DNA from 4 places in the Exiguobacterium sp. QJM3NY_9 genome. Region 2 is predicted to be linked to each of the others. Evidence: riboswitches for the same ligand, from Rfam matches in the RefSeq annotation. Region 2 holds a riboswitch; each other region holds the start of a gene.
The links. A riboswitch is a leader RNA that binds a small molecule or an ion and turns the genes downstream of it on or off. The one in region 2 is predicted to bind S-adenosylmethionine.

Region 1 (5,360 bases), 150 kb from region 2:
CTAAAATCGCGAAACTCGCACTTGATGATTACCTCGAACAACGAAAAGCCGGAAAAGATCCGCGCTTTTATGCGAATTCGATTCCGAACTTACCAGGTAAAGAATCTCTTGAGGCTTGGGAAACGGACGAATCAAAAGAAAAAGCGATTTAATCAAAAAGAACCGGCATTTTGCTGGTTCTTTTTGCATGTAGACAACGTGCTATCAGAAGGTGAGAGCGTTTTTTTCGTTGCTTTTTAGTACGCAGATTCTAAAAAAATTACTAAAGCATCGAAAAAATGGGAATAGCTATTAAAGAAACGAAGAGAGGAGAGGGAGGATGGAAAACGTACATTACGTTCGTGTCGCGGATGCCGTTTGGGATTCGTTTGGTGACGACCCGCATATCATCATGGACTGGATTCTTTTTATCCATGAGACGCAGCCGGATTATGAACAGCTATTTGCTCTGGAAGACACGGCAGCCCTCTATCACTTGATGAATCAAATCGATATCTATATCGATCAAGAGACCCATTACAACTTAGGTCGAGCGATTGTCGGTGAAGAGTTGATTGTCAACGAAACACAAGCAGCAATTGTCGGGATTCTCCCTCTTCCGTTAATCATCATCTCAGCAGAAGTCATGCGAAATTTTGATCGTCGGTCACTAGAGACGATTTATGATGAAGCGGGGCAACATGGAGAATTCGACGACGTGTGGGAACAGTTTGCTGATTTACGCGCATACTTCAGCAAGGCTGAAACGACAGAAGAGACGATTCTTATTTATTACGCTTAAAAAAGACTGCTACGGGATAGGTCCCGTCAGCAGTCTTTCGTGTATCGGTCAGTGGATTAAAAGTCAATTTCGTCAGGGTCCGGTCCGAGGCGGACTTCTGTCGCGAGACGATCGATTTGTTCGAGGTCGTCTGCATCGAGTTGGAAATCAAACACATCGAAGTTTTCAGCAATCCGTTCTGGTGTGACTGATTTCGGAAGCGCAACGATTCCGTTATCGAGGTGCCAACGTAGAACGACTTGTGATGGGCTCTTACCATGTTTTTCAGCAATCTCTTTGAAATCATTGATTTCAAGGAACTTACCTTGCATGAGTGGGCTCCATGCTTCGACTTGAATGCTGTGATCCTGCAAGTATTCATGCAATTCATGCTGTGGAAGTTGTGGGTGAAGCTCGACTTGGTTAATCATCGGCGTCATGAGTCCTTCTTCAGCAAGCGTATCGAGATGATGTTCTTTGAAGTTCGAAACACCAATTGCTTTAATTTTACCCGCTTCGTACAGCTCGACCATGGCTTTCCATGCTTCGACATAACCTTCAACCGGCCAGTGAATGAGATAAAGATCGAGATAATCGGTTTCTAGTCGCTCAAGTGACTCAGCGAAAGCCTCTTTCGTCCGTCCGGCACGAATGTCATCGTTCCAAACTTTAGACGTCAAGAAGAGTTCTTCACGTTTCACGCCGCTTTCTTTGATTCCTTTTGCGACACCACGTTCGTTTTTGTAGACGGCAGCCGTATCGATATGACGGTAACCGACGCGAAGTGCTTCTGCGACGGCAGCCGGTGCTTCCGTCTCTTCATCGACTTGCCAGACACCGAACCCGATCTGTGGAATCGTGATACCATTTGAAAGTTTTGCGTATTGCATGTATATACTCCTCCTTCAATGAAACTAGAATATGGATTTGCCTGTTCAGTTTAGCATGAACTTAGCGGAACATCTGTTTTGATGCTCATAAGCAGGGAATATAGAATGGGAAAGAGAAGAAAGTCTACTGATGCATAAACGAAGAGAGGTGTAATATCATGGTGAAATCGATTAAAAAAGTACCAAAAGGAGTCTGGACAAGCATCGCAGCACTATTAGGTGCTCAAGCCACGTTCCTCTTCCTTGGTGCCCGCAAGACAGGACGCAATCCGTGGGTATGGGGTGGAGCAGGACTCGTTCAATTTCCGCTTCCGGCGATTGCCTATTTCATTTTGAATCGTCAAGAAAAACAGAAATAAAGTGAACCCCCGTCGCAGACGAAGCGACGGGGGTTGTTTGTTTTACGACATGTTGTTTTTTTGTGCGGCATCGCTCTTCCGGCGTGGGAAGCCGAAGAAGATTGCCAGTGATCCACAAACGAACAGTAAAAATGGATAGAACAAATAAGGAATCAGTTCGGGTGACGCCGTTTTCGTCAATTCAGCGGCAATCAAAAGTTGCGCTCCGTACGGGATGATTCCTTGAACACCACAGGAAAAGAGGTCGAGGATACTGGCTGACTTCTTCCGGTCGATGTCATACGTATCCGCGATTTCAGCAGCGAGCGGACCGGCGACAAGAATCGAAATCGTATTATTTGCTGTTGCGAGATTCGTTGCACTGACGAGGGCAGCCATACTGAACTCAGCTCCCCGGCGTTTCGAAATCTTTCGTGTCAGCGTTTCTTTGAGATAAGCAATTCCACCGTTATAGGTGATCAGGCTGACGAGTCCACCCATCAGCAACGTCAAGATTGAGATTTCTGCCATCCCCATCAATCCGTCAGACATCGCGAGGACAAACCCACTTACTCCGAAACTACCGTCGATCATTCCGATGATGCCTGTCAATAACGTCCCGCCGAGTAAGACGAGAATGACGTTGACACCAAAGAGGGCGAGCACGATGACGGAAAGATACGGAATCAGCTTATAAAATTCAAATGCTTTCGCTTCGACGATATCTCCGGAACCTGACACGAAAGCGAGTAAGATGACAGTGATGACGGCAGCAGGCAAGACGATTAAAAAGTTCGTTCTGAATTTATCACGCATGTTCGTTTTTTGTGTCCGGACAGCGGCGATTGTCGTATCTGAGATAAACGATAAGTTATCACCGAACATTGCTCCACCGACGACGGCAGCAGCGGCGAGTGCGACATTGACGCCCGTCGCGTCATGAATCCCGAGTGCGATCGGTGCAAGGGCAGCGATTGTGCCGGTCGAAGTTCCCATCGCCATCGAGATGAAAGCGGCAATGATGAACAATCCACTCATTAAAAGAGACTGGGGTAGGAAACTGAGTGCAGCGTTGACGGTCGCATCAATGGCTCCGATTGCATTCGCTGTTCCAGAAAATGTGCCAGCGAGTAAAAAGATGAAGACCATGATCATGATGTCCGGATTTCCGGCACCGCGGGCAATCCGCTCGACGGTCTGGTTGATGTCTCCCTTAGATGTCGCAGCAGCAAAAATCAAGGCGATTAAAGCTGCAATCAAGATGGGGAATTTGTAAAAGTCGTTATAGAAGATTCCTGCACCGATGAATAATACAAGAAAAACGAACAAGGGCAACAACGCCCATTTGTTCGGCGTAATCGTTTCGTTCATGTGAATCACTCCATTTCTTCAGCATACAAAAAAAGACCCCTTCGCAAGAAAGAAGGAGGTCTTTACTGAAAAAGACGCTCTTCTTATCTCTCAAGCCATAGCTTGCTGGATTTGGCACAGTACGAATCAATCGTCCGCTGCCGAAACATCATTGGGCCAGTCCCTCCGTTTCTCGCGATAAAAAGAAGTCATTTAGTTGTTTAGTCGTTGTTTAAAACACGTTTATTACCCTAACGTATCTTTTAATGCTTGTCAACTGTACCTTACTGCAGTGCTTGTTTGAGCGTCGTCACATTTTCGTTCATCAAATCAAAGTACGATTGATCTTGTTGATCTTTTGCGACGGACTCGAGGTTATGAATCGTAATCGATTCGGCACCGATTTCTTTTTGGATGACACGGGCGACCTTTGGCGACACCGTCTCTTCGAAGGCGATATAGTTTAAGTCATGCATCTCTGCTTCCTTGACGATGGCAGCCAGCTGTTTTTGGGACGGTTCGTCAGACGGTGAAATACCGGCAATCGGCAGTTGCGTGAAACCGTAACGTTCCGCCAAGTACCCGTATGCGGCATGCGTGACGAGAAGCTCCTTTTTCGAACCGGAGTCAACAGCTTTTTGTAAATTTTGGTCGAGTTCATCTGCTTGTTTGTTAAAGAGTGCGAGGTTTTTATCAAACGTTTCCTTCCGGTCAGGTGCTTCCTTTGCTAACGCGGTCGTAATCGAGTCAGCCATTTTCTTGGCGTTGTTCGGGTCGAGCCAAACATGCGGATCGTATTGTCCATGATCGTGCGACTCTTCTTCAGCCTCGTGATCATCATGGTCATCGTGTGCGTCTTCTTCGTGCGTATGAAGCGAAGCGGAAGCCTCGAGTAAGTCGATATTTTTGCTTGTCTCGACAAAACGAATGGAATTACCGGCTAAACTTTCCTTAATCTTTTCAGAGTACGGCTCAAGGGTTGTGCCGGTAAGTAAAAATAGATCGCCTTTCGCAATCGTCGTCAGTTGCTTCGGAGTCGGCTCATACGAATGCGGGTCGGCGCCAGGGGGAACGATTAATTCGACCTGGACGTCTGTGCCGCCGATTTCTTTTGCAATTGCTGCAGTCGCGAATGTCGACGTATAAATTTGCAATTTACCGTCTTCGTCTGAATTTGAAGGCGATGAGCCGCATGCGGCGAGCAGACTGGCAGTTACTGTCGCGATGGTTAACGCTGGAATGATTTTTTTCATATGTGAACCCTCCAAGATAATTAAAACGTAATTGTTCCGATTTGGACTTTCTAACTATATCCGACGGAAATTAAAGCGTCAAGTCGGAATGTTGTGAAGTTCTAGTTCAAAATAAATCGGGTAAGAGAAGAGTAGAAGTGAAATCGGAATGAGCCTTGGAGGTGATGAGGTGAAACGTGAAACAGCATGGTTGATGGGTGGCGCCGCTATTTTGACGACGGCTGCTGCTGGTGCGAGTATTTGGAATAATTATGGAGCCTTACTCAGATGGACGGAGCCGGTCTTGCCGCTTACCAAAAAGCAATTAGCACCACGAAATCTTTTGTACAAGACGGTCAATCAGCAGGATTTGACGTTAGATATTTATTATCCGCCGGGAGAAGGGCCGTTTCCGGTCGCGATTTATGCTCATGGCGGCGCATTCGTTCGTGGAAACCGTGATGATGTGTTTAGTTTTGCTCCAATCATCGACCGGTTTTTAGAACTCGGGATTGCCGTTTGCAGCATCGACTATCGTTTGTTTGAGGATGGCAGCTACTTTCCGGACAACCTGGAAGATGTTCGAGATGCCTTATGTTTTTTAAATCAACAAGCGGATGAATTACGCATCGCGCGCGGTCGCATGCTTTTATGGGGTGATTCAGCAGGTGGAGCCCTAATGTTGACGACGGCGCTTGCTCCGACTGAATTTATCGGCGAACAGGCGGAGGCGCATCTTCCTTTAATCAGTGGAGTCATCGCCTTGTATCCGCCGACGAATTTTCTGTTA
Region 2 (5,360 bases):
TGTAGTCGTCGAAAAATACCGAAGTGGCGACTCCGCAGTCGAAGTTAAATCGTAACCCATAACAAAAAAATACCAGGTTGTTTTTTTGCGCGGGTGAAGCATCATGACCTTGCTATAGTTGGAAAAAATAGCAAAGGGGTTTTTAACATGATGCATCACGTAATCGAACGAGCGAAGGAGTTAGTTACAAGCAAACTGAACATCGTCGAGACAGCAGACGACTGGGGTTTGTTACTTGAAGAAATCAACGGAATCGATGAATGGGTCCAGCTGTCGCAGTACTACGCGCCACGTCAAACAACGACGAAACTAGTAGAACGTCAGGAAACACCATCTAGCCTCCCGATCAAAATGATCCAGGAACGGAAGGAAGAAGTTGAACGGACTGTCGAACAACGGTATTCCTATACGTTTGAACGGCAATTAAAGGGTGGCTCGTTACGGGAATGGCCAAACAGTCATGTCTCAGAAACAGAAATCCGTGACTGGAACCTGGAGCATGGGATGGAAGTCCGTGTCCAAGTCCTACATCAAGATGAGCGCCGGACGTCGCTTGAAATCTTAGCCGTCGTCGCGACGGATCAAGTAAAACCACTTGCAGAGCGAATCGTTTTTGAAAAGTGTATCGTCAAGAACCATGGCATCATCGAAGCGACGATTGACGGTCCACTGCAAGATGAGACGGGAAAACCGTTCTATTACACGACACCACTCGAAGACATGCGGTTCTTCCAACTGAAAGCAGGTCAACTCGTCGACCTCGTCATGTGGAAAGGTCATCCGGAGACATTAACGATTGTCTGGAAACACGCATTTCATTACGAAGTACCGACCATGACGGAATTACCGGCACGCGACGTATCGAGTGGTTCGCCCGAGTCCGTCACTGCGTCACCTGCAAACAAACAGACGAAAACAGGACGCTACGACAAGATGATGCAACGGAAACCGAAGGCGAAGAAAGTCAAAAAAGAGCGGCGCCTCCGGGAAAAGAAAGTCCAGCAACTCGAACGTCTCGATACGACGACATTACCAGGTCAACCAATCGAATTCGTCGATAAAACGGCACTCGATTTTGCTTCCTACGACGGCATGCGTCTCGTCATCGTCGGTAATGAGCAACAGCGCGCCGTCTACCGCGACTTCTTTGCGGAGACAGGGATTGAATTAATCCATCTTGGCGGTGACGCCCAAGCTGCGAAAAAAATTGCCTGTCTCGCGAAAAAGACAGATGCGATCGTCGTCATCAAAAGTCGCGTCTCCCACGCAGCAGCGGCACATGTTCTCGTGCAAGCAAAAAAGCACGATATTCCGTTTGCGATTGAACGACTCGATGGACGACGCTCTTTGTATACGGCGTGCCAGCAACAACTTGAAAAAGCAATGGTCCAACGTTTACTAAAAGACGAGCGTTAAAAAGTGAAACCTCCTCAAAAATAAACCGTAAAGAAAGGTAGCACTTATTTTTGAGGAGGATCTTTCGATGTCAAAACAATTAAAATTAGCAGCGCGCGAGTCGTTGCAGGGACGATGGGGCTTCATGGCATTAATGATGTTGTTGTTCTTAATCATTCAAGGCGTTCCGAACGGATTTGCGTCCTCACCCGAAGAGGATTTCCAATTTATCGACCTGATTGGTATGCTCTTGACGGTGTTGACCTTACCGGTTGCAATGGGATGGTCATGGCTCGCCCTATCCGTTGCCCGAGACGAGCAGACGAAAGTCGCAGATTTGTTTGAGCCGTACAAAATGTTCTTGAAAGCCATTGGAGTGTCAATCGTCCAAACCTTTTTCTTAGGGCTATGGTTCTTACTTTTCATCATTCCAGGAATCATTAAGTCATTCTCTTACATGTTGACGTATTACATCATTCGGGACGAACCATCGATTGGCATCCTTGATGCCATTACGCGTTCACGCCAAATGATGGATGGACACAAAAAAGAGGCGTTTTTCCTCGTCCTTTCGTTCATCGGTTGGTTCTTGCTCGGAATCATTACGCTCGGAATTGGTTTCCTCTGGATTGGCCCGTACTTCAGCGTCACAATCGCGAAGTTCTACGATCGCGTGCGTGGGGAAGAAGTTTCGACGACTGGTCACCGGACAGCCATGATGGATGCAAATCACAATGACTCACCGTTCGTATCACCAGAATGAATTGATTTTGAACAGCACCATACAAAGCAGGGATTGCCATCTTAAACCGATGCGCAATCCCTGTTTTTAGCTTCTAGACAAAGAAGTATCAAGAAACAGAGTGATTTTCCAAATGTTTTTTAATTCCGATAGGAAAAGAAGGTTTAAAGGTTGCTTTACTCTGCTAAAAGATGTACGCTAATTTCAATTATTCTTATCACGAGAAGTCGAGGGACTGGCCCGACGACACTTCAGCAACCCCGCATGAGCGGAAGGTGCTACTTCCAAGAGGAATTTATTCCTTTGAAGATAAGAGCCGACAGTAGACATTCGTCGCTCTTTTCTAAACGAAAAGAGCGATTTTTTATGCAAAAAGGGGGCACAGGGGATGGAATACGGATTTTGGTTACCAATCTTCGGAGGTTGGTTACGAAACGTCGAGGATGAACAAATGCCGGCGACATTCGATTATGCGAAACAAGTCGCACAGACGGCAGAACGGATTGGCTTTTCTACGACATTGATTGCAGAATTGAATTTAAACGACATTAAAGGAATAGCCGAACCGAGTCTTGAGGCGTGGACGACGGCAGCGGCGATTGCGGCGACAACGGAACGTTTGGAAATCATGACAGCCGTCCGGCCCGGTTTTCATAATCCGGCGACGACAGCGAAAATGGCGGCGAACCTCGATCAGTTGAGTAACGGACGTTTTACGCTCAACGTCGTTTCGGCCTGGTGGGAGGAAGAAGCCCGTCAATACAATGGGATATTTACAGCCCATGACGAACGATATGCCCGGACGGAAGAATTCGTGACGGTCATGAAAGGATTATGGGCGGACGCATCACCCTACAGTTTTGACGGAGACTACTATCAGCTGGAACGGGCAGAGCTTCACCCGAAACCCGTTCAGCGTCCCGGAATCAAGCTCTACGCTGGTGGTGAGAGTGAGACGGGGAAACAGACGATCGTCAATCACTGTGATGCCTATGTCATGCATGGGGGAACGGTTGATGAAGTCGCGACGAAAATTACGGATATGAAAATCCGCCGCGCGGCGACCGGGAAGCAGCCGCTTGCGAGTTTCGGACTGGCAGCCTATATCATCTGTCGCGAGACGGAAGAAGCGGCGCTCGAAGAATGGCGCCGGATTACGAACGTCAAGGAAGACGGTGCCGGATATGCCGGATATGACGACTTCGTCAGTAAATCGCAACTCGAACAACAGGTCAAACGAAATGACTATTCGGTCTCAAACCGTGGACTGCGTCCGAACCTGATTGGGACGCCGGATCAAATCGCAGAACGGATTCTTGAATTTGAAGCGGTCGGGGTGACGTTGCTCTTGCTCCAATTTTCTCCGCAACTCGAAGAAATGGAACGCTTTGCCCGCGAGGTCATGCCACGTGTCGAAGCGAAACGAAAGGTAGGTCAACTAAAATGACGAAAATTCATATCTTACACGAAAATCAGGAATGGACGGATCATTTAATCAAGCGACTCGAGGAACTCAACTTACCGTATGAACAGTGGCACCTCAACGAAGGGGTCGTCCCGCTCGACGAAACACCACCGGAAGGCGTTTTTTACAGCCGGATGAGTGCCTCGTCCCATACACGCGGACACCGGTATGCACCAGAATTGACGGAAGGGGTCCTCGCTTGGCTCGAAGAACATGATCGGACCGTTTTCAACGGAACCCGTGCGTTACGACTCGAGGTCAGTAAGATCAACCAATACACCGCCTTACGCAAAGCAGGTATCCGTGTTCCGAAAACGACGGCAGCCGTCGGACGTGATCAAATCGTCCAAGCCGCTCAAAACATCGGAGTATCGTCGTTCATCACGAAACACAATCGTGCCGGTAAAGGACTCGGCGTTCAATTGTTCCACTCGATTGAAGCACTCGAGACGTATCTTGACGGACCGACATTCGATGAGCCGGTCGACGGCATCACGTTGATTCAAGAGTACATTCAAGCACCTGAACCGTATATTACGCGTTGTGAATTCGTTGGTGGTAAGTTCGTCTATGCGGTCCGTGTCGATACGTCGGAAGGATTCGAGCTCTGCCCCGCGGATGCTTGTGTCATCGATGATTTGTTCTGCCCGGTTGGGGAAGAGGCGGCAGAGACACCGATGAAATTCCAAGTTGTCGATGGGTTCGATGACCCGATCATCGCTCAGTATGAAGCGTTCTTGCAGGAAAATAAAATTGCGGTCGCCGGGATTGAGTTCATCAAGGATGCGGACGGGACGATTTATACGTATGACGTCAACACGAATACGAATTACAATTCGGACGCTGAAGCGGCAGCTGGGAAGTTTGGGATGCTGGAACTCGCCAAATTCCTCGGTCATGCGTTAGAACGTCAAACCGTGAAGTGAACATCGAAAACCACTTGAAGTAAGAAAAATACCCTGATTGTGCCGTAGTCGAGCGTTAGAACGACGGACATCAGGGTATTTTTAAACTAAAAGGAGGTGGTGTCATGGTGACGTGGCGTGAAGAAAAAGTACTTGCGATTCCAATCGAACAGGCGTGGCATCTGTTTGATCACGATCGACTGCAACGACTCATTCCGGGGGTAGTCCAACATGAGGTGATTGAACGTAAGCCGGGCGTCGTCGGATCGACGTACCGCCAAACCTACATGCAAGGGAATCGTCTTGAAACCTACATCGTGACCGATCTCGCTTATACGAATGAACCGGACTATAAACAAAATACGATTGGTTTTACGTTAGCGAAGATGTTTCGCCTTGAGATGTCGTTTGCGCTGAAGCGAATCGATGCGACGAACTGTCGTTTGATTTACACGGGGAAAAATGAAGGCGTCAACTTCGTCGGTCGCAGTCTCTTATCGTTAGGCGGAGAACGTGAAAACGAGAAAATCGTCAAAGGATTTCTCGAGCGGCTCGAAACAGAGGTTAAACAAATCCAAAACTAAAAACAGGTGTCTTCCCTTCCGGTCATGACGGAAACGGGGAGACACCTGTTTTAGTGAAGAACGACGCAGTCGTTCGTTGTTCTACTTAATGGTGGTGCGAGTATGATTTTGTGCCTGTCGGAAGACCGGAGAGGTAGCCGACACCACCTGTTTTTTGGATGCCGATGCCATCTTGCATCGCTTGTTCAAGTTCTTTTGGGTCAACTGCTGTGATCTGCTTGCCGTCAAGACCTTCACCTGGGTGTTGGTAGTTGCTGAGCAAGTAGCTA
Region 3 (5,360 bases), 610 kb from region 2:
CGACCTGTGCCAAGGCGATGAAGACGAAAACGAAGCCGAGTGTTCCGGTCAGCATCATCGTCCGACGCCCGTAACGGTCAGACAAGGTCCCGCCGATGAAACTCATGACAAGACTCGAGACGGCTGAAATACTGAGGACCCAGCCGACATCGACCGGGCTGAACTTCAGCACCGTCGATAAATAAATCGCAAAGAATGGCATCGTGATGAACGTCCCGAGCCGTGAGAAAAATGTTCCGAGCAGGACGCCGATCGTCAGCGGATGTAACTGTCGTAAACGGTGCACCTAGAATCCCCCTTCAACTAAAAAAATAATGCATCCTTCCATTATATAGGAAGAATGCATCATTCGAGTGAATTATTTGCTGACCGGAACGACGGCCCCTTTATATTCTTTCGTAATCCAATCCTGTGTCTTTTTCTCGTGTAAGATATCGAGCAATGCCGTCACACGCTCGTCTTTTTCATCACCTTCACGCGTGACGATGATGTTGACGTATGGTGAAGACTCATCTTCAAGGGCAATCGTGTCTTCTAACGGGTTCAAACCGTTATCAATCGCGTAGTTCGTGTTGATGAGGACAGCATCGCCTTCATTGTTTTTGTACGCTTGCGGCAAGAGTGACGCTTCGATATTCGTTTTGAACTCAATGTTCTTCGGATTTTCCGCGATATCGCTAAGCTGAGCATCTGTCGTCTTACCGTCTTTCAACTTAATTAAGCCTTCGTTTTGGAGGAACGTCAAGACACGTCCACGCTCCGCGACGTTTGAGCTCGTCAAGATCGTTGCACCTTTCGGTAACTCGTCGAGCGACTTATATTTTTTTGAGTAGACACCGAGCGGTTCAACGTGGACGCCGCCTGCATTTTCAAATTTATAAGATTTGTTCTCTTTTTCCTGTTGCTCAAGGTACGGAACGTGTTGGAAATAGTTTGCATCGATTTCTTTTTCAGCGAGTGCCTTGTTCGGCAACACATAATCTTGGAACTTTTTGATTTCGAGTTTGTAGCCTTTTGCTTCATACTCTTTTTGAACGTGCTCTAGGATTTCAGCATGGGGAACGTTTGAAGCACCGATGACAAGTGTCTTCGCGTCGTCTCCTGACGACTCTTCCCCGCATGCTGCAAGACTGACTGCTAAGACGGATACTGCTGCTGTACCGACGAATTTTTTCCAAAGTTTCATGAATAATTCCTCCCAAGTTAACTAAAATAGTATTATCGTTTATCGATTGCTTTTACGAGCAGGTCACCAATAATTTGAATGATGAAGACGATGACGAGAATCAACAATGTCGCGATGGCGATGACATCGTTTTGAGAACGCTGGAAACCTTCGATATATGCCATGTCCCCGAGTCCTCCTCCTCCGACTACTCCGGCCATTGCCGTGTAACCGACGAGCGCGACGAGCGTGACGGTGATACCGGAGACGATTGCTGGTAGTGCTTCCGGAATCAACACTTTATAAATGATTTGGAACTTCGTTGCCCCCATCGATTCCGCTGCTTCGATGACACCTTTGTCGACTTCACGGAGTGCGAGTTCGACCATCCGCCCGTAAAACGGTGCCGCCCCAAGAATCAGTGCCGGAAGTGCTGCTGTCGGCCCTAAGAACGACCCGACGATGATGAGTGTAATCGGAATTAATAAAATCAACAAAATGATAAACGGAATTGAGCGGAAGACATTGACTAAAAAGCTGAGCACGGAATACACTGCCCGGTTCTTAAACAACAAGTCTTCATTCGTCGCGTATAACAACAGACCGATGACCAGTCCGAGAACAAATGTCGCGATTCCGGCAACAACTGTCATATAGACGGTACTGCCAGTCGCCGTCCAGACCATTTCCCAATCAAGGTCGTTAAAAAATGTACTCATCGGTGATCCACCTCCACTTCCACGTCACTCGCTTGAAGCTTCGCGATGACCGCTTGTGTTTCATGTGCCGCACCAATCAGTTGGACGAACAACGTTCCGAGTGCACCGTCTTGCGTCTGTCCGACGTTCCCGCCAATGATATTAAATAATAAGGTCGAATCTTTCATGACTTCTGCGAGGATCGGACTTTCTGCTGTCGAACCGACGAATGTCAGCTGGACGATTTTCCCTGTCGGATAGCGTTCACGGAGTTTCGCGAACGTCAACTCGTTTTCTGTAGACGATGTCAGCTGTTTGACGAACTCTTTTGTCATCGCTTGTTTCGGATGCCGGAAGACTTCTGAAACAGGTCCCTGCTCGACGATTTTCCCGGCCTCCATGACGGCGACCCGATTACAGATTTTTTGAATGACGTGCATCTCGTGTGTGATCAAGACGATCGTCAGTTTCAGTTTTTTATTGATATCGACGAGTAACTCTAAGATCGAGTCCGTCGTTTTCGGATCAAGGGCGCTTGTCGCCTCGTCACATAATAGGACGTCCGGGTTTGATGCCAGTGCGCGGGCAATCCCGACCCGTTGTTTTTGTCCACCGGAGAGTTGCGACGGATAGGCACCTTCGCGGCCGTCGAGTCCGACGAGTTGAATCAGTTCGGCGACGCGTTCTTTCCGGCGTGCTCTCGGATATCCGCCGAGTTCGAGCGGGAACATGATATTTTCTTCGACTGTCCGTGACCAGAGCAAGTTAAAGTGCTGAAAGACCATCGAGACATTTTTCCGGACGCCGCGTAATTCTTTCGGTCGTAACGTCGTCATCTCGACACCGTCAATTTGAATCGAACCGCTTGTCGGTGCTTCTAACATGTTCAGCAGGCGAATCAAGGTTGACTTCCCTGCACCGGAATAACCAATTATTCCGAAAATTTCGCCGCGCTCAATCGTGAGATCGACGTTTGCGACAGCTTCGACTTCGCCGCGCTTCGAGCGATAAATCTTTCCTACATCCTGTAAACGAATCACTACTGTCCCTCCTAAACATAAAAAAAGTGCGCACGTTTTAGAGCAAACGCGCGCACTTTCAGTACACAAAACCATTTGCTCTCATCTTGCAGACGTTCGTCTGCTGGAATTAGCACCACTTCGGAAATAAATTCCGCGGTTGCCGGGTTTCATCGGGCCAGTCCCTCCACCACTCTTGATAAGAGTTATCGGTATTTAGTTGTTTTTAATATATTTTGAATATTAGCAGGGGTTATTTTGCTTGTCAAACAGTTTTTTCAGAAACTTTTTCGAGCAGACTGAAAGCATGCGTTAAATCTTCTTTCAAATCCTCTGCATCTTCAAGTCCGACCGAGATCCGGACGAGACCATCCGTGATGCCGAGTTCCGCCCGACGTTCTGCTGGAATCGATGCATGTGTCATCCGTGCCGGAACGGAAATCAAACTTTCGACCGCCCCTAAGCTTTCAGCAAGCGTGAAGAAGTGTGATGCTTCCACAAGTTTCTCTGCATTTGCAGCTGAACCGACATCAAAGCTGATCATCCCGCCGAAACCAGTCGCTTGTTTTTGCTGGATCGCATGACCGGGATGCGATGCAAGTCCCGGGTAGAAGATGTTCGAGACGACGTCTTGCGCTTGCAGGAAGCTGACAAGTTCATGTGCTGTCTCTTCAATCGCTTCCATCCGGATACCGAGCGTCCGTAATCCACGGACAAGCAAGAAGCTGTCTTGCGGTCCGAGAATTCCACCCGTCGAGTTTTGGATGAAGTGGAGTTCTTCGCCGAGCGTATCATCGTTGACGACGACAAGCCCTGCGACGACGTCCGAATGGCCGCCAATGTATTTCGTTGCACTATGCAGCACGATATCTGCCCCAAGCGCGATTGGTTGTTGCAAGTACGGTGTCGCGAACGTGTTGTCGACGACGAGCTTCAAGTCGTGACGACGCGTGATGGCTGCAATCGCTTCGATGTCCGTCACTTTTAATAACGGGTTCGTCGGTGTCTCGACGTAGAGCATCTTCGTGTTGTCCTGAATCGCCGCTTCCGTCGCGCTGAGATCCGTCGTATCGACGAATGTCACTTCGATGTTGAACTTCGGTAGGACACGTTGCATCAAGCGGAACGTTCCGCCGTAGACGTCGTCCGTCATGACGATGTGGTCGCCAGACTGAAGCAGATTGAAGACAGCATGAATCGCCGCCATTCCTGATCCGAACGCGAATCCACGGACGCCTCCTTCAAGATCAGCAATCAATCGTTCGATGCTCGTCCGCGTCGGGTTTGCTGTGCGCGAGTACTCATACCCGTCTTTTAATTGACCGATTTTTTCTTGCTTATATGTGCTCGTTTGATAGATTGGCGGTGTAACGGCACCCGTTGCCTTGTCTACACCCGTTCCTCCGTGAATCAACGCTGTTTTTTTACGCATGTGTCTCGTCCACCTTTTCAAAGATTTGTTGGCTCAAATACCGTTCTGCACTGTCTGCGAAGACGGTGACAATCGTACTTCCAGGATGGCGCTGGGCGATATCGAGCGCCGCGGCGAGTGCCGCTCCTGCCGAACTGCCGACGAGTAACCCTTCACGTGCCGCCAGTTCATGGACCTTCGTAAAAGCATCCGAATCAGAAATCGTATGAATTTCATCGACCAGGTCGCGAGAAACGAGACTTGGCCATTTAGCTGTCCCGATTCCTTCTGTTTTATGCGGTCCGGCTGACCCTCCGTTGAGGACGGAGCCTTCCGGTTCGACGATTGCCCCTTTTGTCCCGAAGCGTTCTTTTAAGAAAGCCGTCGTTCCGGCAAACGTTCCACCTGATCCGCATCCGGCGACGAACCAGTCGATGTGACCGAGTTCCGCCACAAGCTCCGGACCAAGTGTCCGCTGATAAGTGACCGAATTTTCTTCGTTTTCGAATTGGAGTGGCACATAACTGTTCGGAATCGTTTGTCCGAGTTCTTTTGCCTTATCGATTGCGCCTTGCATATCGAGTTCAGTCGGCGTGTTGACGACAGTCGCGCCGAGTGCCCGCATCAACGTCTGTTTCTCTTGACTGAACTTTTCCGGGACGACACAAATGACTTGTAAGTCATATTTTTTAGCTGCGAGCGCCAAACCGATGCCGGTGTTGCCGGCAGTCGGTTCGATGATCGTTCCGCCTGGAGTCACGTACCCCTGTTCGATTGCGGCATCAACGAGTTGGATACCGAGGCGGTCTTTGACGCTGCCCCCAGGGTTCATCCATTCGAGCTTCGCCAAAATCCGCGTACCAGCAGGCAAATCGAACGAAGTAATCTCGTACAGTGGCGTATTTCCGACGAGGTCTCGGACTGACTTCGCGATCATCCGAAGACGATGTCCCATTCGTCGCGACCGGCAAGCATTTTCTCGGCATAGTGCTTCGCTCCTTTAAGGTCATGTGCGCTCGCAAACCCACATTGCGTTTCGTTTTGTGCCGGAATCACTTCAGCCGCTA
Region 4 (5,360 bases), 670 kb from region 2:
ATAAAATCGAGTACTCGGAAATCGTCACACCAAGTGATTTCGTGTGGACGGCAAACGTTCCTTGCCATTGTACATAAACGAACCAAAGCAACGCATATCCGACTGAAACGTAGAGCATCGTCCGAACCGATTCCTTCGATAACGGCTCACGGACTTCTTCCGTCGTGAACTCTTTTTGTCGTTTAACCTGCGGCGCCTGAATCCAGTTCAATCCTATGAACAGAACAATCGCAAACACTACATAGAGCAATAAGTTCGCGATGAAAATAAATTGAATATCAATCGCAGCAATTTGACCACTGACTGCCGTACCAAGCGCAACTCCAACGTTTTGTGCTACATAGATTGCATTGAAGGCACGTCGTCCGCCTTTTGGCCAAATCAGACCGGTTAATGCGTAAATCGTCGGGAACACCATCCCCCCGACGAAACCGATCAATCCAAGCATCGTCACATAACCAATGAATGTCTGATGGAACAACAGCAGACCAATCGAAGCAATCACGAGTCCGATGACACTGATGATGAGCGTCCGCTTCCCACCTAAACGATCAAACGCTTTTCCACCCATGTAATTTCCGACGATTGCGAGCGCCGAGTTGACGAACAAGGCCATTCCTGCCTTGGTCATGGATTCGCCTAAGTATTCATGAATATATAATGTATTAAACGGCCATAAAAAAGAGGCTCCTGTCGTATTGATCGCCATCGCCAACACGAGGATCCAGACCGCACGAGGTAATTTCGGCATAATAGGTGTCCTCCAATATAGTTCTCACCTTTGCCACTTTACGAAATTGTTCTGTGCTCTGTCAAGAAACTTCATTTTGAATGAATTATCGGAATAATGGTATAATCAGGAACAAAAGAATACGTGATGAACGAACAAAGAACAATCTTACTTGAACAGGAGCCTAAACCCATGTCACTAGCCCGCGTCTTACCTTATGCCAAAGAACTCTTAGAATCTGTCATCCACGAAGGAGATTGTGTCGTCGATATGACTGCCGGAAATGGTCACGATACCTTGTTTCTTGCGGAGCAAGTCGGACCAGACGGTCGTGTCATCGCCTTCGATGTACAAGAACAAGCGATTGAAGAAACGAAACGTCGTCTAGAAACCGCTCACGTCAAAGAGTGGGTCGATCTCTACCACGAAAGTCATATTCATGTTGGCGCACGCCTCGTTAATGAAGCCCGTCCGATTCGAGCGGGCGTTTTCAATCTTGGTTATTTACCAGGAAGTGACAAGTCCGTCACGACGACCGGTGAAGATACGTTAGAAGCGCTAGGTGCTTTGTTACCCGTCCTCGTACCCGGCGGTTTAATCGTCCTCGTCATCTATCATGGACATGTAGAAGGAAGACGGGAACGGGATGCTGTTCTCGATTATGTCGAAAGTCTTTCGCAGCAAGACTACGCCGTCTTACAGTATCGTTTTCTCAATCAACAAAACAATCCTCCTTTCATCATCGCCATCGAAAAAAAATTAAAAAAGCAAACACTCGATTAATAGTAAAAGACGCTGTCAGCACGACAGCGTCTTTTTTGTCATTCCTCAACCATCTTCAAAAAAAGCAATAATTTTTCAGCGAACCGTGTATTGAGACGTTCAAAGCTGAAATGCGGAAATCCATGGAGCCGTTGAAGATAGATTTGATCGCCACCCATTTTCCGGCAAATCTCTAACGTATATTTTACGTCCGCGAATTGATCGTCCGGTGCATAAAAACAAGCGAGGTTGACTCGCGGTAGTTTCTTCCGCTCTTCATCATGTAAGACGATTTCTTCTTCAATCTCCCGGTACTGTGCATATGTCAACTCACCAAGACGTGCCGTATCTTCACTATTTTGACCAAACGGCAACATCCCGAGTGGCGCATCCGGCCGAAAACGATCGAATGCACTTGCAAATACTTGTTTGACGCCACCGAGTTGTTTTGAATTATGCCAATCAAATAACGGCGAAATATACGACAAACTCGCAATCGGCAATTCATATTCCTGCAGTAGCCGGTTGACGACGAGTGCGCCCATGCTGCAGGCGATGATATGAATCGGTAACTTTCGTTTTCCGGCTTCTCGTAAAGCATCCTTCAGTAGTTGTTGATGTTCCTCAAGCGATATCCGGCGCGGTGCGTCTACACGTAACACTTCATAATCCTTTTCAAGGACTCGAATTAATGCATCGCTCGGCGTCGCTCGCAGTTGAAGGGGATAGACGAGTACGATAATCCCTGTTGCTTGATCTTCCACAAACTCACCTCTTCATACAAGTATCTCTGTATTATAACGTTTACATCTTGATGTCAAAAACCATCTTAAGTCGGATTTTCATTCATATATACGTTTTAAGCGTGTCACAGGTTCCACTTGACCGAAAATTTCTTCAGTCGTTTCACTTTCTTCTCTAAAACCGAAAGAGACTAGAAACTGGCGCGCTTTATAGTTTCGTGATTCAACGTAGACTTCAATCGGGGAAGCACCTTGGTGTTCAAGTTCACGAATCAACTTTCGTCCAATCCCATTTTGTTGATATTTCGGTAGTACATACAAGCGAACGATTTCCCACGTGCCGTCAACATCGATCGCATGGATGAAACCGACGATTTCTTCCTCGATAATGGCGACATTGAAATATTCTCCCCGCGCTTCCTCCGCCGTCCGAATTGCTCGAACGACTTCTTCTTGCGGATACGCCTCTTGTACGAAATGGGCTTTCGAGCTTTCCGAATAAATCTCTTCGTACGTATCCATCCAAGAGGTAATGGCAATATCATGAATGCGTGCCGCATCAGTAGGAATTGCTTCGCGTATCTCCATATCGGACTCCCCCTTTTTTCCGTTTACCGGTACATGTTCTTTTACCCTTTTCTAGAAAAATCATTCGTTTCCCTGCAAAGTTCGAGACAAACAAAAAAAGTTCAGAAACAAACTCATGCGAGTCTGCTTCTGAACTGAAAATTAAGCGAATCGTTTCGCTTGTTCTTCAAGAATTGCTGCTTTATCTGTTTGCTCCCATGGTAATTCGATATCTGTACGACCGAAATGACCATAAGCTGCTGTCTGACGATAAATCGGACGGCGGAGATCAAGCATGTTGATGATCCCTGCTGGGCGAAGATCGAAGTTTTCAGCAACGAGTTCGACGAGTTGTGCTTCTGGAAGTTTACCTGTTCCAAACGTATCAACTGCAATCGATACTGGGTGCGCGACACCAATCGCGTACGCAAGTTGAACTTCTGCTTTATCTGCAAGACCAGCAGCTACGAGGTTTTTCGCGACGTAACGTGCTGCATATGCTGCAGAACGGTCAACTTTTGTTGGATCTTTACCAGAGAATGCGCCGCCGCCATGACGTGCATATCCACCATACGTATCAACGATGATTTTACGTCCAGTTAATCCTGCATCACCTTGTGGTCCACCGATGACGAAGCGGCCTGTCGGGTTAATGAAGAACTTTGTTTCCGCATCGATGTATTCTGATGGAATCACAGGTGCGATGACATGCTCTTTCAGGTCTGCTTGGATTTGCTCAAGCGTCACTTCTTCTGCATGTTGTGTTGAGATGACGATTGTATCGACACGAACCGGTTCGTTGTTCTCATTGTATTCTACAGTTACTTGCGTCTTACCATCCGGACGGAGGTAGTCAAGTTGTCCAGTTTTACGGACTTCTGCGAGACGACGAGCAAGTTTGTGTGAAAGTGAAATCGGAAGTGGCATCAATTCAGGTGTTTCTTTCGTTGCATAACCGAACATGAGACCTTGGTCCCCTGCACCGATTGCATCGATTTCTTCATCTGACATGCTACCTTCGCGTGCTTCAAGCGCTTGGTCAACACCGAGAGCGATATCTGCTGATTGCTCATCGATTGAAGTCAATACAGCACAAGTGTCTGCATCGAAACCATATTTAGCGCGTGTATAGCCAATCTCACGAATTGTTTCGCGAACGACTTTCGGGATATCGACATAAGTCGATGTCGTGATTTCACCTGCGACGAGGACAAGTCCTGTCGTGACAGATGTTTCAGCAGCGACACGAGCATTCGGATCGGCTGCGAGGATTGCATCTAAGATAGAATCCGAGATTTGGTCACAGATTTTATCCGGGTGACCTTCAGTAACTGACTCCGACGTAAATAGTCGGCGATTAAGGTTTGTCATGTTTGACCCTCCCAAAAAAGAATTTGACGGTGTACTCATTTCCCCTAGTTGAGTGGGACGGTAAAATGAAAAAAACCTCTCCATGTCCAAAAAATGGTCAGGGAAAGGTTGTGCGTTCTTCCTTTACCCTCTTATCGTTCGAAGTGTTTACTTCGCTTCAGGAGAGCACCTTTTCCTTCATTAATAGAATTCTTAATGTAGGACGGTTGCCGGGTTTCTTCGGGCCTTGTTCCCTCCACCTGCTCAGAATAAGAGTATCCGTTACGAATTACATGATATAAAGTTGTGACCACTCTGTCAAGCTACGTTTTAATTTCTAGTCGAAACTTTCCCGAAGAGATGTTAAACTGTTAATGCTGAAAGCGTTTCCAGAAAAATAGAAATCAGCGCTAAAAAAGGATTGCTCATCCTTTAGTATGTCATATATAATAAATGTGTCATACTAAATGCCAGAGCTAAACCAACGTAGGGGAAAGGTGGGGTCAGGATGCCGATGACGGTCCTGAATATCGAAGAGCTACTCAAGAAGGAGCATGTGTTCAAACAACTATCTGTTGCTGAGCTAGTCGAACATGCAATTCGTAACGAAGAAGGGGTTCTTGCTGAAAATGGCGCTCTGTCTGTAGAAACGGGGAAATTTACAGGTCGTTCACCTAAAGACAAGTTCATTGTTCGCGATCAGTCATGCGAGTCACATATCGATTGGGGCCATGTCAATCAACCGATGGAAGCAGACAACTTCGAGCAACTTTTACAAAAAGTTCTTCGCTACATGAATGAAGCAGATCAGCTCTACTACACAGAAGCTGCTGCTGGTGCAGACACTCATTTTACCCTTCCGGTTCGGATTGTGACACAATATGCTTGGCATAATTTGTTTGCAAAACAACTATTTTTGCGTGAATATCCGACAGAAGCTGCTTTTGAGCCTTTCACGGTTATTTATGCGCCTCACTTCAAAGCAGATCCGAAAGTCGATGGAACGAATTCCGAAACGTTCATCGCCATGTCATTCGAACATCGGATTGTCTTAATCGGTGGAACGGAATATGCGGGCGAAATCAAAAAATCGATTTTCTCTGTCATGAACTACCTTTTACCTCAACGAGACGTCTTATCGATGCATTGCTCGGCTAACGTCGGTCATGAGGGTGACGTCGCTTTATTCTTCGGATTATCCGGTACTG

Region 1: linked by a shared signal. The riboswitch ahead of AC0VYQ_RS14370 (Na+/H+ antiporter NhaC family protein) and the one ahead of AC0VYQ_RS15060 (LLM class flavin-dependent oxidoreductase) in region 2 are both predicted to bind S-adenosylmethionine.
Region 3: linked by a shared signal. The riboswitch ahead of AC0VYQ_RS12015 (methionine ABC transporter ATP-binding protein) and the one ahead of AC0VYQ_RS15060 (LLM class flavin-dependent oxidoreductase) in region 2 are both predicted to bind S-adenosylmethionine.
Region 4: linked by a shared signal. The riboswitch ahead of metK (methionine adenosyltransferase) and the one ahead of AC0VYQ_RS15060 (LLM class flavin-dependent oxidoreductase) in region 2 are both predicted to bind S-adenosylmethionine.

Annotation. Positions count from the first base shown of each region.
Region 1 covers NZ_CM149679.1:2,809,709-2,815,068, reverse strand. Annotated here, with positions in the region: gene AC0VYQ_RS14390 (alanine/glycine:cation symporter family protein) at 1-152, shown strand, start outside; gene AC0VYQ_RS14385 (hypothetical protein) at 320-781, shown strand; gene AC0VYQ_RS14380 (aldo/keto reductase) at 838-1,650, opposite strand; gene AC0VYQ_RS14375 (hypothetical protein) at 1,809-2,009, shown strand; gene AC0VYQ_RS14370 (Na+/H+ antiporter NhaC family protein) at 2,052-3,359, opposite strand; SAM riboswitch class I at 3,440-3,543, opposite strand; gene AC0VYQ_RS14365 (metal ABC transporter solute-binding protein, Zn/Mn family) at 3,623-4,591, opposite strand; gene AC0VYQ_RS14360 (alpha/beta hydrolase fold domain-containing protein) at 4,761-5,360, shown strand, end outside.
Region 2 covers NZ_CM149679.1:2,955,076-2,960,435, reverse strand. Annotated here, with positions in the region: gene AC0VYQ_RS15075 (DUF817 domain-containing protein) at 1-55, shown strand, start outside; gene AC0VYQ_RS15070 (DUF2325 domain-containing protein) at 148-1,416, shown strand; gene AC0VYQ_RS15065 (DUF975 family protein) at 1,484-2,158, shown strand; SAM riboswitch class I at 2,349-2,453, shown strand; gene AC0VYQ_RS15060 (LLM class flavin-dependent oxidoreductase) at 2,526-3,584, shown strand; gene AC0VYQ_RS15055 (ATP-grasp domain-containing protein) at 3,581-4,528, shown strand; gene AC0VYQ_RS15050 (SRPBCC family protein) at 4,633-5,091, shown strand; gene AC0VYQ_RS15045 (PhoX family protein) at 5,177-5,360, opposite strand, start outside.
Region 3 covers NZ_CM149679.1:2,341,999-2,347,358, forward strand. Annotated here, with positions in the region: gene AC0VYQ_RS12000 (MDR family MFS transporter) at 1-286, opposite strand, end outside; gene AC0VYQ_RS12005 (MetQ/NlpA family ABC transporter substrate-binding protein) at 359-1,186, opposite strand; gene AC0VYQ_RS12010 (methionine ABC transporter permease) at 1,219-1,884, opposite strand; gene AC0VYQ_RS12015 (methionine ABC transporter ATP-binding protein) at 1,881-2,903, opposite strand; SAM riboswitch class I at 2,982-3,088, opposite strand; gene AC0VYQ_RS12020 (bifunctional cystathionine gamma-lyase/homocysteine desulfhydrase) at 3,148-4,314, opposite strand; gene AC0VYQ_RS12025 (PLP-dependent cysteine synthase family protein) at 4,307-5,230, opposite strand; gene AC0VYQ_RS12030 (S-ribosylhomocysteine lyase) at 5,227-5,360, opposite strand, start outside.
Region 4 covers NZ_CM149679.1:2,285,486-2,290,845, forward strand. Annotated here, with positions in the region: gene AC0VYQ_RS11710 (MDR family MFS transporter) at 1-751, opposite strand, end outside; gene mnmM (tRNA 5-(aminomethyl)-2-thiouridylate-methyltransferase MnmM) at 923-1,513, shown strand; gene AC0VYQ_RS11720 (alpha/beta fold hydrolase) at 1,552-2,256, opposite strand; gene AC0VYQ_RS11725 (N-acetyltransferase family protein) at 2,335-2,823, opposite strand; gene metK (methionine adenosyltransferase) at 2,965-4,173, opposite strand; SAM riboswitch class I at 4,302-4,428, opposite strand; gene pckA (phosphoenolpyruvate carboxykinase (ATP)) at 4,661-5,360, shown strand, end outside.